One region of the Desulfonatronospira thiodismutans ASO3-1 genome, then DNA from elsewhere that is predicted to be linked to it. Evidence: riboswitches for the same ligand, from Rfam matches in the RefSeq annotation. Region 1 holds a riboswitch; each other region holds the start of a gene.
The links. A riboswitch is a leader RNA that binds a small molecule or an ion and turns the genes downstream of it on or off. The one in region 1 is predicted to bind cobalamin.

Region 1 (4,913 bases):
TTTACAAGCAACTACAAAATTCAGTTCAGTTATATTGACACTCGACTCCCCGCCTGCCCCGGACAAGACAGCAGAGATTTTCCCTGCGCCTTTGCTTCATGGCGATTATATAAATAATGTCAAAAAAAGCCAGTAAAAGCAATCCGCTGAACAGACCGGAATACATACGGACTGAAAAAAAACCCGAGATATCAAGTGGAAAGACATAATCCTTTTATCTTACGATACCCTGTCCTCTGTTACCTGTCCTGCAGACCGGCACGGCGTCAGTTTGCTGATTAATTCTGGACAGATAAATCTCCAGTAAATGACTGTGAATATTTTTTAAAATAAAACCAGAGGTTTGAGTGACGTTTTCTCAGCAGATTCCTTTTCTTGACTTCACCTGCAGTTCAAGATATCAGGATAAATCACTTGAAGCAGGTACCGGCAAAGGCAGCTTCCAGCTGCTGATGCACGCTCACCTGACGGAGAAGAAGGTTCGGGTGCGCTTTGCGCCTAACAGGGAACCCTGTGCAAGTCAGGGACGGACCCACCGCTGTAACCGGGGACCAAAGCCGCATTCAGGCCACTGCCCCGCACTTACTTTTCTATGGGTGTTTTTTCCTTGAAGAAAAAAGTAAGTGCGGGGCGGGAAGGCGCGGCAAGTAGAAAGATCCGGAAGTCAGAAGACCTGCCTGAACCTCTTGAAGAATTGCCGGGCCGGACAATCGGCAAAAAAAGATCATGATGCCGCGGATGAAAATGGGACATCCCCGGGTCGACAGCAATCGGCCCGGGGTTTTTTTTGTTTCAGAAGACTGAACAGAGAAAAGAAGGCTGGTTATCTTGTAATTATTCACCACATGTGGGCAAAGAGCAAGGGTCCGGGGGCTTTGCAAGCTGGGCGTAAACTGTCTGAACGACGTAGGAAGAGTTAATCAAAACCGTAACACACCGAACTTGGCTTCAAATATGTTATAGGAAACATCCCGGTTATCAAAGCTGTGTGTAGGTTTTGATTTACGCTTCCTTGGAACTCGCCCTGTTAAACACCGCATAGCGGTCCTGCTTCGCAGGGTTTAACAGGGTGAAGTCTTTACGTCCTGTTTGCAAAGTCTCCGGACCTTGGTGAATAGTTACGTTATCTTTTATATTTTATGCGCATAAGGACATCCATACTCCTCGTTACCCTGGCATTCATGCTTCTGGGCATGATCATCGCCTCGGTAAGCATGGGCTACGTCCAGGTACCTCTGTCCACCACTTTCCAGATGCTCTTTTACAAGATCACCGGGCAGCAGGAGCTTTTGCTCCAGGCAGACCCGCTGGTTTACACCGTGATTTTCGAGGTCAGGCTGCCCAGAGTACTCACCGCAGCCATTGTTGGCGCGGGCCTGGCCCTGGCCGGAGTCATATTCCAGGGTCTTCTGCTGAACCCCCTGGCCGACCCGTATACTTTGGGGGTATCATCCGGAGCGGCTTTCGGGGCCTCCCTGGTGCTGCTTTTCAACCTGCAGTTCCTTGGGCTTTACACCCTGCCCCTGTTCGCCTTTATCGCCGGATGCCTGACCCTTCTCTTTGTGGTCTACCTTTCGGCCACGGCCGGTGGATTGTCTTCCAACAATCTTATTTTGTCCGGAGTGATAGTCAGCGCCATTCTTTCCGCCGGCATAAGCCTGTTCAAGTACCTGGCCCAGGAAAGGGTCTCGGTGATAATATTCTGGCTCATGGGCAGCTTTGCCTCCAGCACCTGGCCGGAGCTTATCCTGACTTCGTCCATGGTGTTTCTGGGATTCATGGTCTTCATGTTTTATTCCAGGGATATAAATCTCATCTGCCTGGGCAGCCGGGCCGCGGCGTCTCTCGGCGTGGACACCACTAAGCTCAGGATTATCCTCCTGATAACCGCTTCCCTGGTGGCTGCGGTCTGCGTATCCATCTCCGGGATAATCGGATTTGTAGGCCTACTGGTACCGCACATGATGCGCTCTCTAACCGGACCTGAGCACAGAAGCCTTTTGCCGGTGAGCCTTTTGTGCGGGGCGGTGCTTCTTCTGGCCGCGGACACTTTGACCAGGACCATGCTTCCGGCGGAAGTGCCCATTGGGGTGCTTACAGCCCTCATTGGCGGGCCTTTTTTCTGCTATATCTTCCGCAAACGCCAGATGCAGTTCAGGGTGTAGAGTATGGCCTTTTCCATGAAAGATGTACATTTCGCCCTGGGAGAAACCAGCATCCTGGAAGATATAAACATTGACCTGCCTCCGGGCAGAATATACGGCATCCTGGGTCCCAACGGCAGTGGCAAGTCCACCTGGCTGGACCTGCTCATCCGGCACAGGGTGCCGCAGCAGGGCATGGTAGAGTATAACGGCCACCCCCTGGGATCATACTCCAGGAAACAGATCTCCAAGGAAATGGCCTTAGTTCCCCAGGACTACCGCCTGAACTTTCCCTTCCAGGTCCTGGAGGTGCTGCTCATGGGCAGATATCCTTTTCTGCCGCGTTTTGCATCTCCTGGCAGCCGGGACCTGGATATCGTCCGGGAGGTTATGCAGAAGACCGGCCTGGAAAAATTTCAGGACAGGATGGTTACTGAGCTGAGCGGTGGTGAGCGCCAGCGGGTGGTTTTCGCCAGGGCCCTGGTTCAGGATACGCCGGTGCTCATTCTGGATGAAGCCACGGCCAGCTTAGATATCAAGCACGGCCTGCACCTTCTGTCCTTAGTGCGGCAAAAAAACCAGCAGGCCCGGACCACGGTCTTTTCCGTATTTCAGGACATCAACCTGGCTGCAGCCTTCTGCAGCCATATTATCTTTTTCAAGCAGGGACGAATCCTGCTGCACGGCCCGACTACAGAAGTGCTCACCCCGCAAAACCTGGAGCGCGTCTTTGACGTCCGGGCCAAGGTCTATTTCGACGATTATGCACAGTCCACCCAGGTGGTGTTCAAGGTTTAACATCTCTGTGCGCGCATCTTAGTTATCTGTTAATTGTTATCTGTTATCTGTTAATTGTTAATTGTTAATTGTTAATTGGGGTAAGGCAACTCCCGGAAAATAGAATTATTAACCTGGGTGGGCGGCGACCTTTTAATTTCCCGCATGTTGCCCAGAACTCCCCACCCTGAAACTGTTACGTTATTTTCAGGTAGTTGCCATAATCAAGCTCCAGTAGGAGTATTTATACAGATGCATGCGACAGAGTGTTGCCACGCCTCGATCTGCTCCCCTCCTTGGCTAAGGAGGGGTTGGGGGTGGTTCGATATTTAGCTCCCTTCCTTAACCGGCTTCTTTTCAGGCTAAGCAGGGGAGCTACACCGTGCCCTGGATTTATTTGTGTGGTGGAAGCTTAGGCAACTCCCGGAAAATAGAATTATAAACCTGGGTGGGCGGCGACCTCTTAATTTTCCGCATGATGCCCAGAACTCCCCACCCTGAAACTATTACGTTATTTTCAGGTAGTTGCCTAAGGTAGTTAATTCAAGCTGTTGTTCTTCAACCATAAACAATAACGGACAGTCAAAAGTTCTAGCGCAACACGCTGGAATAGTTATAGTTTTTTAATCCCAGCTGTCTAATTACATTTAAAACATAACCACCTGAAATCAAAAGCTTTTTTCTTTAACTATTAACTGATAATTTTTATCTCTCAAATACTAAACATGAAGATTAAAACCACCTTTACCATATTCTGCGTTTTTCTGGCCCTAATCTACTCTGGTTGCCAGGCCCTGGCCTCGGAAATGAAAATCCTGGATCAGCAAACCATCCAGGATCAGGGGGGCAGAACCATCCAGGTGGATGAGCCCTTTGAGCGCATCATCTCCCTTTATGGGGCTCATACGGAAAACCTTTTTTCTCTGGGCCTGAACCAGGAAGTTATCGGAGTGGGCATGAACGAGTGTTACCCTCCCCAGGCCCTGGAAAGACCGTCTTTTTCCTACCAGGAAGGCCCGGAAAAAATCCTGGCCCACAGGCCGGACCTGGTGCTGGTGAGACCCATGATTGACTGGGCCTATCCCCGGCTCATGGATACCCTGGAGCGCTCCGGAATTACCATAGTTTCCCTGCAGCCCGGCAGCAAAGATGAAATGTTCAAGTACTGGAAGATACTTGGCATTCTTACCGGAAAAGAGGAGCAGGCCCTGCAGATGCAGGAGAACTTCAAGGCCGGACTGGAATACGCCCGGAGCCTGACCGCTCATGTGGAGGATAAAAAAGGCGTGTTCTTTGAATCCATACATGAACAACTCAAGACCTTCTCCCCGGATTCCATGCCCATGCTTGTACTGGAAGCAGCAGGAGGCGAAAACGCTGCATTAGATGCACGTCAGGTGCGCGGCACCAACATTGCCGATTTCGGGCAGGAAAAACTTTTGTCCAGGGCGGATAAAGTCCAGGTTTATCTTTCCCAGCAGGGCCCCATGAACCAGGCCAGCCCTGAAAACATTAAAAAACGCCCCGGTTTGCACCTGCTTAAGGCAGTACAGCAGAACCGGGTTTACGCTATTGACGAAGTCCTGGTCTCCAGGCCCACCATGCGCCTTCTGCAGGGGATATACGTGGTGGGGGAACACCTTTACCCGGATATATTCCACGAAGACACCCGGGAAAAACTCGACAACTACCGCAAAATGCAAGGCAGTGAATCTGAAGACTCCTGATAGCTTGACTCCCAAAGGAAAACCAATGAACAACAGACAAGGAAAACTCTACGGCATAGGAGTGGGGCCGGGCGACCCGGAACTGATACCCCTCAAGTCAATCAACATTCTCAAAAAAGTAGACGTGGTCTTCTGCGCCTCTTCCAGCAAAAACAACCACAGCCTGGCCGTAAACATCGCCAGGGAATATCTTCCAAAGGATACCCTGATTCACAGGCTGCCCTTTCCCATGACCATGGACAAGGAAGTGGCCTCTAAGGCCTGG
Region 2 (3,513 bases), on a different contig from region 1:
AGTCTTGCGCAGTGAGTGGCAGGATAAAACCGGGAAATCCCGCACTTACTTGGGCTGCATTCTTATGCTGCCCTGTGGCTGACGCAGATCAGTCCAAGTAAGTGCGGGATTTTTTTTGTTTAAACATCAATAAGGAGATAGGTATGAGACAAGTATTGCTTTCGCTGACATTGCTTTTATTGCCCATGTTCATGATGATTCAGGGCTGTCATGCGCACAGTCACGGACACGATCATGACCATGATCACGATCACGACCATGGGCATGAACACCATCATCATGACGAGGACAAAGATATGAAAAAAGGTATTCTGCTTGCTGCTTTCGGTTCCAGTTATCCCCAGGCTCAGCCTGCTTTGGACAATATTGAGAAAATGACCAAAGAAGCCTTCCCAGAGGTGCCTGTACGCTGGGCTTACACTTCCAGGATGGTCAGGCATTCTCTGGCCAAAAAGGACAAGCATTTTGATTCCCCGGCCATGGCCCTGGCCAGAATGGAGGATGAAGGCTTTACGCACGTAGCGGTTATGTCCCTGCATACAATCGGAGGTGTGGAGTTTCATGAACTCAGGTCGGTTGTGGGTGCCTTTCAGGATATGCAGAGCAACCTGAAGCAGGTGAGCCTCAGTTCGCCTCTTTTGGGTTCACCGGATGTAATGGAAAGGGTCCGGGACAGCATGCTGGACAATCTTCCAGCAGATAGAAAAGCGGACGAGGCGGTCATCTGGGTGGGACACGGGTCTTATCATCCCAGCAATGCCTTTTACCAGGCCCTGGCCTACAAGCTGCAAAGAAAGGATGAAAACGTGTTCATGGCCACTCTCGGCTGTCTTGGCGGGTCACCTTCTTTTGAAGATGTAAAAGAAGAAGTTAAAGCCAAGGGCATTGATAAGGCCTATCTTGTGCCATTCATGTCCGTAGTGGGAGCGCATACCATCAGGGATGTGGCCGGCAAGGACAATTCCGGCCATGACCATTCCCACGATCATGGACACGAACACAATCATGATCACGAACATAACCATTCTCATGACCACGGCCATGACCACGATCATGACCATCACCACGGTGATCCCTGGAAGCAAAGGTTGCAGGATGCCGGCATTGAGACAGAAGTAGTTTTAAAAGGCACTGGAGAGTACGATGATTTTGTCAACATCTGGCTGGATCAACTGAAAAAGGCCGTTGAGCAATTGCATTAACAGTACATGAAGCGTCTGCATGATTTTTTTGCAGGGGCTAATTTTGCAACTTGACAAGAACGTCTTTTTTTACTTGAGTAAATAATAATTAAGGACAGTCGTCTCAGGTTTTCCCCAGTCAGGGGAAATGAAAAGGGAATCCCGTGTAAATCGGGAACCGGCCCGCGGCTGTGAGCGGGGACGAAAGCCGCATTAAGCCACTCTGGACAGAAACAGGGGAAGGCGCGGCAAGCCCAGCACTCACTTCATTTCTGTTTGTTGCTTATAATCAGGTTGTACTGCAAGGAGCCAACCGGTTTAACTGGCAACAATTAGTACCTGAAGTGAGTGCTGGGCAAGTAGGACGATCCGCAAGTCAGAAGACCTGCCTGAGACCTTATTGGACCGCCCCTTCGGCGCAGGGTGGCGGCCGAGCCTATTCGAGGATGAAAACGGGACATCCCCGGATCGAAGTGTATTTCGATCCGGGGATTTTTTTTGCAAGAAAACGGACAGAAGCGCCGGCTGTCCTCCAAACCGTTCAAGGAGGAAAAAATGGATACTATCCACCTGGAAATGCACGGGGTGTGCATGAAAAGCCGCAGTATGCGTATGACCAGGACGGGTGCGGAAGCTGTGCTGCAGTTCTGCCGGGAGTACAATATCAATGTATACCGGCTTTTTGATTCACCCGGGGATGTCAGAAGTCTTCTGCCCGCGGGAGAGCATGTGGATTGCTTAGAAGAGTGCTATATGTACTGCAATGATAAGCCGGATGTTTATGCTTATATCAATGACAGGCAGGTAAAAACACTGGATTTTGGATTGTTTCAAAATTTTACCCGGCATGCAGTGCTTGACGATGGAGGCGATGAACATGTTGTCATTGAAAAGGCGGCAATCAACGATGGCATCATGGTCTTTGAAGACAGGGGCAGTCACCTGGGACAGCTTAATATTCAGGATATACGCCTGCCCATTAAAAGATCGCTTATTGACAACAGTCTTTTGTTCAATGAAGTATATCATGGTCATAAAATGTTCAATATAAAGCTCATGGAGCTTTCTCCAGGAGCAATGCAGGCCATCAATGTGCGCAGTAACGGCCAGAAGATTTCATTTATTGATCTCTTAAACAGTGTTTCTGTCTCTGGATGGCGGGCACAGAACATGATCTCGGAAATTTCCAGAACCATTCAATAGGAGGTGTATTATGTACGCAGACAAGGAACAAAAAGAAATATTGCAGAGCAAGGGTTGCTTGCTGACTGATCAATACCTTCACGACTACGAAGACTGCTTTGTAAACAAGTGGGATGAGCTCATAGACTGGGAGAAGAGAGCCAAAAGCGAGGGGTCTTTTTTTTATGATATTTTCAGACAGAGGAATGTGCAGAGCATTATGGACGTGGCCGCCGGCACCGGCTTTCATTCGGTGAGGTTTCTTGAACAGGGCTACAGGGTGGTCAGCGTGGACGGAAGCGCCAACATGCTGGTGCAGGCCTTTGAAAACGCCCGGGACAAAGGATATATCCTGAGCACGGTGCATACGGACTGGAGACGACTCAGCTTTGATGTGCAGGGCGAATACGACGCCCTTATCTGCCTGGGCAATTCCTTTACCCACCTTTTTGATGAACACGACCGGCGCAGGGTGCTGTCCGAATTCTACAGCAAACTCAAGCCGGACGGGGTGCTTATAGTGGACCAGAGAAACTATGACCGTATCCTGGATGAAGGTTATTCCTCCAAACACAAATATTATTACTGCGGCGAGAACGTATCTGCAGAACCGGTGCAGGTGAAGGACGATCTGGTCCAGTTTGAGTATACCTTTCCAGACGCTTCTGTGTTTCATCTGAACATGTTTCCCCTGCGCAAGGCTTACATGCAGAAACTTCTCTACGAGACCGGCTTTGGGTCAGTGACCACTTACGGGGATTTTCAGGAAACCTTCAGAGGCGAGGAACCTGATTTTTATATCCATGTAGCGGATAAAGGCATACCTGACCAGAGCTGACAGTCTTGAGCCTGCGTTAGTCTGCTTAAAAAAGTGCCTGCAAATTTTTTTGCAGGCACTGCAAGACTGTCTTGTCCATCAAGGGTAACCATTATGGATGGAAACCGGTTTTCAATGGTTGTGGAGTTGTCTGTCCATGTTTTCCGGCCAGGGCCTGGCCCGATGTCTCAGAAAAATGCCGGCTAATTTTTAACCTGGACCATCATTGTCATTGACCGCCTTTCATATTTCTCTCCGGAGTATTAAATTAGGATAAATGCATTACCTTTTGTACTCCAGCTTTTTGCGTAATATCCAGTACCAGGGGATTGG
Region 3 (4,913 bases), on a different contig from region 1:
TACTCTGGAGGCGTATTTTCCCGGTACAGGGGACGGGCCATTTGCAGTTCTTCATCTTCCCGGCCTGCCTCGGATATGTATTCATCTAAGGCTTCATGGGCCTCGAGAGCTGCCTGGCTTATCATTCTGGGAGCACCGGCCGGCTCCTGGGGAACCGGGCTGGCATTTAGAGCGGAAGTTCTGTCTTCAGGTTTTTGTACGTCTGCTTCCCGGGTCTTTTCCTCCTGCTCAGGCCCGGATTCAGCCTCATGAGCAGCCTCTGCCTCCTGCAATGCCTGAGCCTGCTTTACACGGGTCTCTTCCTCAGGCTGCTTTTTTTCCGGCTCAGGCTGCCGGGGCAGTTCTTCCTCCACCGGCTCCTGGGGGGGCTTTTTTTCAGTCTCTGATTCCTCTGGATCTTCTGACTCATCTGGCTCTTCTGGCAGTTCAAACTCATGGTCAGAGACTTCTTCTGTCTGCCCTTGTTCATGAGGCGTATAGTGCTCCAGGCTGACTGAAATACGCTTTGGTTCATCCGCGTCCCGGCCGGCTCTTTGCTTCATCTGAAAGTCTCCAGTCAACAAAAGCAGGCCATGGGCAAATAATGCCAGAAGGACTGCCACGGCAAGTCTTTTCATGGCTGTGAGGCTTCCTCCGCCTGCAGGGAGATATTGGCAATGCCTGCTTCCTTGATGCGGTCCAGTACAGCAAAAAGCTGCTGATAAACTAAGTCCTGATCCGCCACCAGGGTGACTTCGGGGTCTTTTCCGGCAGCCACCTTGTCCTGCAGCAGACTCGTTAGTTCATCCAGGTTTACGGGTTCCTTATCCAGGTAAATGCTTCTGTCCGCCTGGACCGTAATGGTCAGGCGTACATCAGGATCGATTTCCACGGCTGAAGAAAGAGGCAGATCCACAGGGAGGCTTCGGTGCACGGCCATGGACAGCATGGCATAGATGAATACCACCAGGACCAGGAAAATGATATCAATTAAAGGCAGCATCTCGATACGCGCCTGCTTCAGCAAGGGACGGTTCAGCTTCATCAGACCTGCTCCTGCCTCGCTGCCCCCTGCTGCTGTTTTTCATGCACGATCTCCAGGCTGGTGGCGTATCTTTCCATGATGGCGGCTGCATCCTCAACCCGGCTGCTGAAAAACTTGAACGGGAAAAGGGCCAGGATGGCAATGACCAGCCCCGTGGCTGTGGTGATAAGCGCCTGGGCGATGCCTGCGGTCACTTCCCTTGGCTCTTCTATGCCACCGGTCTGCCCCAGAATATCAAAGGAATGAATAATGCCTATCACTGTACCCAGGATACCCAGAAGGGGAGCCACGGTGATCATGGTATCCAGGACACCGTTGAAACGCTGCATGCGCTTGATCTCCTCCCCGGCGGCCGACTCCATGGCCTTGCCCATGGAAAAGTCCCGGTGCAGGATGCCGCTTACCAGTACCCGGATTACAAAATCTCTGGAACCGGACACCTTCTGTTTGATGGACTCCCAGTCCTCCAGGCGGTAGAGATCCAGGACCTCGTCCACCAGGGCCGGATCACGGCGCACGTGCACCAGGGTCCAGAAAATGACCCTTTCTATGGTCACTGTGAGAGCTATGATGGAGCAGGCCAGCAATGGATACATTACCGGCCCGCCGCTTACAAAGTAATCATACATGGCTGTCAGGCTTTACCCTTCAAGAGTTTGAAATTATTGATCTAAAATTTATACCGTACTCCAACCATGTATTCCTCTTCCGGCTGAGGATAGTAGCTGTACCGATCATCCCACTCATTATAGAAGGCTTCATCTGAGTACGTTTCGCCAAAAAGGTTCTTGGCATGTCCGAAAAACTCCCATTGATTGCGCTTATAAGACAGATATGCATCCCAGGTGTTGTAAGATGACATTTTATCTAACACGTTGTCATAGTCATTTCCATAATATCTTTCGCCTACATAATTGCTCTGAAGCCCGAACAGTATTCCGTTAAACCTTCCAAGTTCAACACCTGCATGTCCTTTCCATTCAGGAACTAAAGGAATGGTATTGCCATCATGATCGCCTGAGGTGATTTTTGCATCAATATATCCCACAGAGGCAAAAAGTCTCACTTTGTCCATGACTTTGTAGGTTATATCCAGATCGCCCCCCTTATGCTCAGTTTCGTTAAGATTAATATTCATTTCTTTTATATTGTCGTAAACTATCTCATCATCAACAGTGAAATAAAATCCTCGCAGATCTAATTGAAGCACATTCCGAAAATCCCAGCCTACTCCTGCTTCATAGCCCTGCTGTGTTTCGTGCTCCAGATCCATATTAACATCCCCGGTGGATAGAATCATGTATTCATCAACCAGGGGATAGCGGAAGGCCTGGTATGCCCGGGCATAGATCTTGGAGTGCTCCCAGAAGGAATAGGCCAGGCCGGCATTCCAGGCCCATTCTGGATCGCCTGTTGTTTCCCTGCTGAGTCCTTTCTTCTTGAGCCTGTAGTCAGTATCCTGATACCTGGCTCCAAGGTTCAGCACCAGATTATCAAGCAGCTCCAGTTCATTTTGCAGATAACCGCTCCAGCTTCTCTGAACATGATCGAACTCATTACCCATATCGACAAAGTCTGCGTCATATTCTGTGCGATAAAAATCAAGCCCCAGTGTAAGCCTGTTGTCCATTTTTCCCAACGGTCTGTCCAGAATATACTTGGGAGTAAAACCCCAGGTATTGATATCGAATTCAGAATACAGCCCATCCATAGTTCTTTCTCGATCCTGCTGGTGATAGGTGAACTGCATATCCAGAATTCCGTATTCAGATACATCCGATTCCAGGCCGAAAGACAGGGCAAGATCCTGGTCGTTTGTTTTGTCGTCTTCTCTAAAAATCCCCCAAGCCGGATCATCAGGCTGTGCCTGTTTTCGGTCATCACGTTTTTGTTGCCTGGTCAGGGCTCCAGGAATCTCATACTCTGCTTTGTTGGCATCTACTTCGCCGTAAATTCTTAAAGCATCTGTCGGATCAGCCTCCAGCCTTGTGAACAGGCCATAATTCTCCACCTCGGAGCGGTCCCGGTAGCCGTCGCTCTGATAGTGATTCACCCCAACCACCATGCCGAATCTGTCTCGACCCATGTTCACTGCAGCCCGGGTCCCGAAGGTGTCAAAGCTGCCCACGCTTGCTTCCACATCCCCTTGGACTCCCTCTTCCGGCCTTCTGGTAATAATATTGATCACACCACCCATGGCGTTGTCCCCGTAAAGCACTGCGTTGCCCCCGTGCATGACCTCGATACGCTCCACCATGTCCAGGGAAATGGTGCTCCAGCGAACATTGCTCAGGTCAACGGGATTGAGCCTGCGGCCGTTGATGAGTACTGCTGTGCGGTGTTGCGACCCTTCGCCGAATCCGCCCATGTCCAGGGTCTGATTCATACGGTTGCCATCCATGTCCCGGACATGGACTCCTCCCAGATTACGCAAAACTTCCGGCACGTTATGCGCCCCGCTTTTTTCAATATCCTCCCGGTCAATGATGGTCACCTTGGCCGGCACCTTTTCCGTTTCCCGCTCGAACCTGGTAGCGGTAACCACCACTTCATCCATCATGACCTCTTCTGCCTGGGCCGGTTCCTCCTGGGCCCAGGCTGCAGTGGTCCCGGCCAGAAACACGCCCATCATCAGGAAAACAAGAGCCTTTTTCATACCTTTCCTCCTTTTGCGGTTTTTGGACCGGGCACCACATCAAAAAAAGACCCCCGGATCGATACTGATACCGATCCGGGGGTCCCTGATTTTCCCCACAGAATCTTATTTGCATTACCCCGGTCCTCGAGGGTTGCACAACTCACCCAGGCAGGTCTTCTGACTCTCGGATCATTCTAATAGGCGCGCCTTCCCAACCCCCGCACTTACTTTTCTATCATGCAGATTTAGCTTAAGAAAAAGTAAGTGCGGGAAGAAAGTGGCATAATGCGCTGTTCGTCCCCGATTACAGCGGCGGGTCCGTTCCCGACTTGCACGGGATTCCCTTTCAAGCCCTTGCGGGCACCTGAGTAATTTTAAAAAGCCAAAAAGAACACAGATTCAGCAACCAGTCTGAATCAATTGAAAAAATCTTTATACAAAAGAAAATGCAAAGTCAAGCTGACAGCTTGTCCCTTTGTTTATCAGATTGAGTGGGCAAAAATCAAAAGTTCTCATGTTCAAACAATCAATCTGGATCTTTCAGTGAGTCCAGGGGAATCAGGAGTCTCAACAGGTTGAAGGAAGCTGCGAATGCTCGAACAATTTGACTGTGTTGAAGGAATAGTATCAGCTTGACTTTTATCAAAAGCATCGTTTAATTTATTGAAATTATGTTATCAATCATAAACTGTTACATTAGATGTTGCCTGATTGTTTCAGGGCTGCTGTTCCTGGGCCTGCAGGTTTCACCCGCCAGCCAGGCTCTTGCCCATCCGCATGTCTTCCTGGAAACGGAAATAGAAATCGAGTTCAATGAGCAGGGACTAAAGGGAGTATGGCAGGAGTGGACATTCGACGAGTACCAGAGTTCCTGGATAATCAATCAGTACAATATTGATCAGGAAGGAGAGATAAGCAGTCAGGAACTGGATCGCCTTTACCGGGAAACCTTTGAAAACCTCAAGCATTACGACTTTTTTACCTTGTTAATGTTGGGGGATGAAAAGATTCCGGCTACGAAAATCGAGGATTTTTCCGTAAAAGTTCAGGACGGGCTTGCAATATACTCTTTTTTTGTACCTTTTGACATCGAAATAAACCAGAAAAAGCAGGAACTTTTTATTCTGGTTTACGATGAAAGCTATTTCTGTCAGGTATTTTTCCCGCCCGATGACATCGGCTTCAAGGGCGATCTGTCCTCCTGGGAAATCGACTACTCCACCCAGAAAAAGTCATCCCTGACATTTTATT

Region 2: linked by a shared signal. The riboswitch ahead of DTHIO_RS01430 (hypothetical protein) and the one ahead of DTHIO_RS15200 (FecCD family ABC transporter permease) in region 1 are both predicted to bind cobalamin.
Region 3: linked by a shared signal. The riboswitch ahead of DTHIO_RS01345 (TonB-dependent receptor) and the one ahead of DTHIO_RS15200 (FecCD family ABC transporter permease) in region 1 are both predicted to bind cobalamin.

The regions. Positions count from the first base shown of each region.
Region 1 is NZ_ACJN02000003.1:723,542-728,454, forward strand. It holds cobalamin riboswitch at 467-695, shown strand; gene DTHIO_RS15200 (FecCD family ABC transporter permease) at 1,140-2,165, shown strand; gene DTHIO_RS15205 (ABC transporter ATP-binding protein) at 2,181-2,942, shown strand; gene DTHIO_RS15210 (ABC transporter substrate-binding protein) at 3,647-4,648, shown strand; gene cobI (precorrin-2 C(20)-methyltransferase) at 4,674-4,913, shown strand, end outside.
Region 2 is NZ_ACJN02000001.1:298,585-302,097, reverse strand. It holds gene DTHIO_RS19375 (sirohydrochlorin cobaltochelatase) at 144-1,202, shown strand; cobalamin riboswitch at 1,291-1,588, shown strand; gene DTHIO_RS01430 (hypothetical protein) at 1,737-2,384, shown strand; gene DTHIO_RS01425 (glycine/sarcosine N-methyltransferase) at 2,395-3,201, shown strand.
Region 3 is NZ_ACJN02000001.1:284,533-289,445, reverse strand. It holds gene DTHIO_RS19370 (energy transducer TonB) at 1-617, opposite strand, end outside; gene DTHIO_RS01355 (ExbD/TolR family protein) at 614-1,024, opposite strand; gene DTHIO_RS01350 (MotA/TolQ/ExbB proton channel family protein) at 1,024-1,653, opposite strand; gene DTHIO_RS01345 (TonB-dependent receptor) at 1,695-3,680, opposite strand; cobalamin riboswitch at 3,813-4,045, opposite strand; gene DTHIO_RS01340 (DUF1007 family protein) at 4,334-4,913, shown strand, end outside.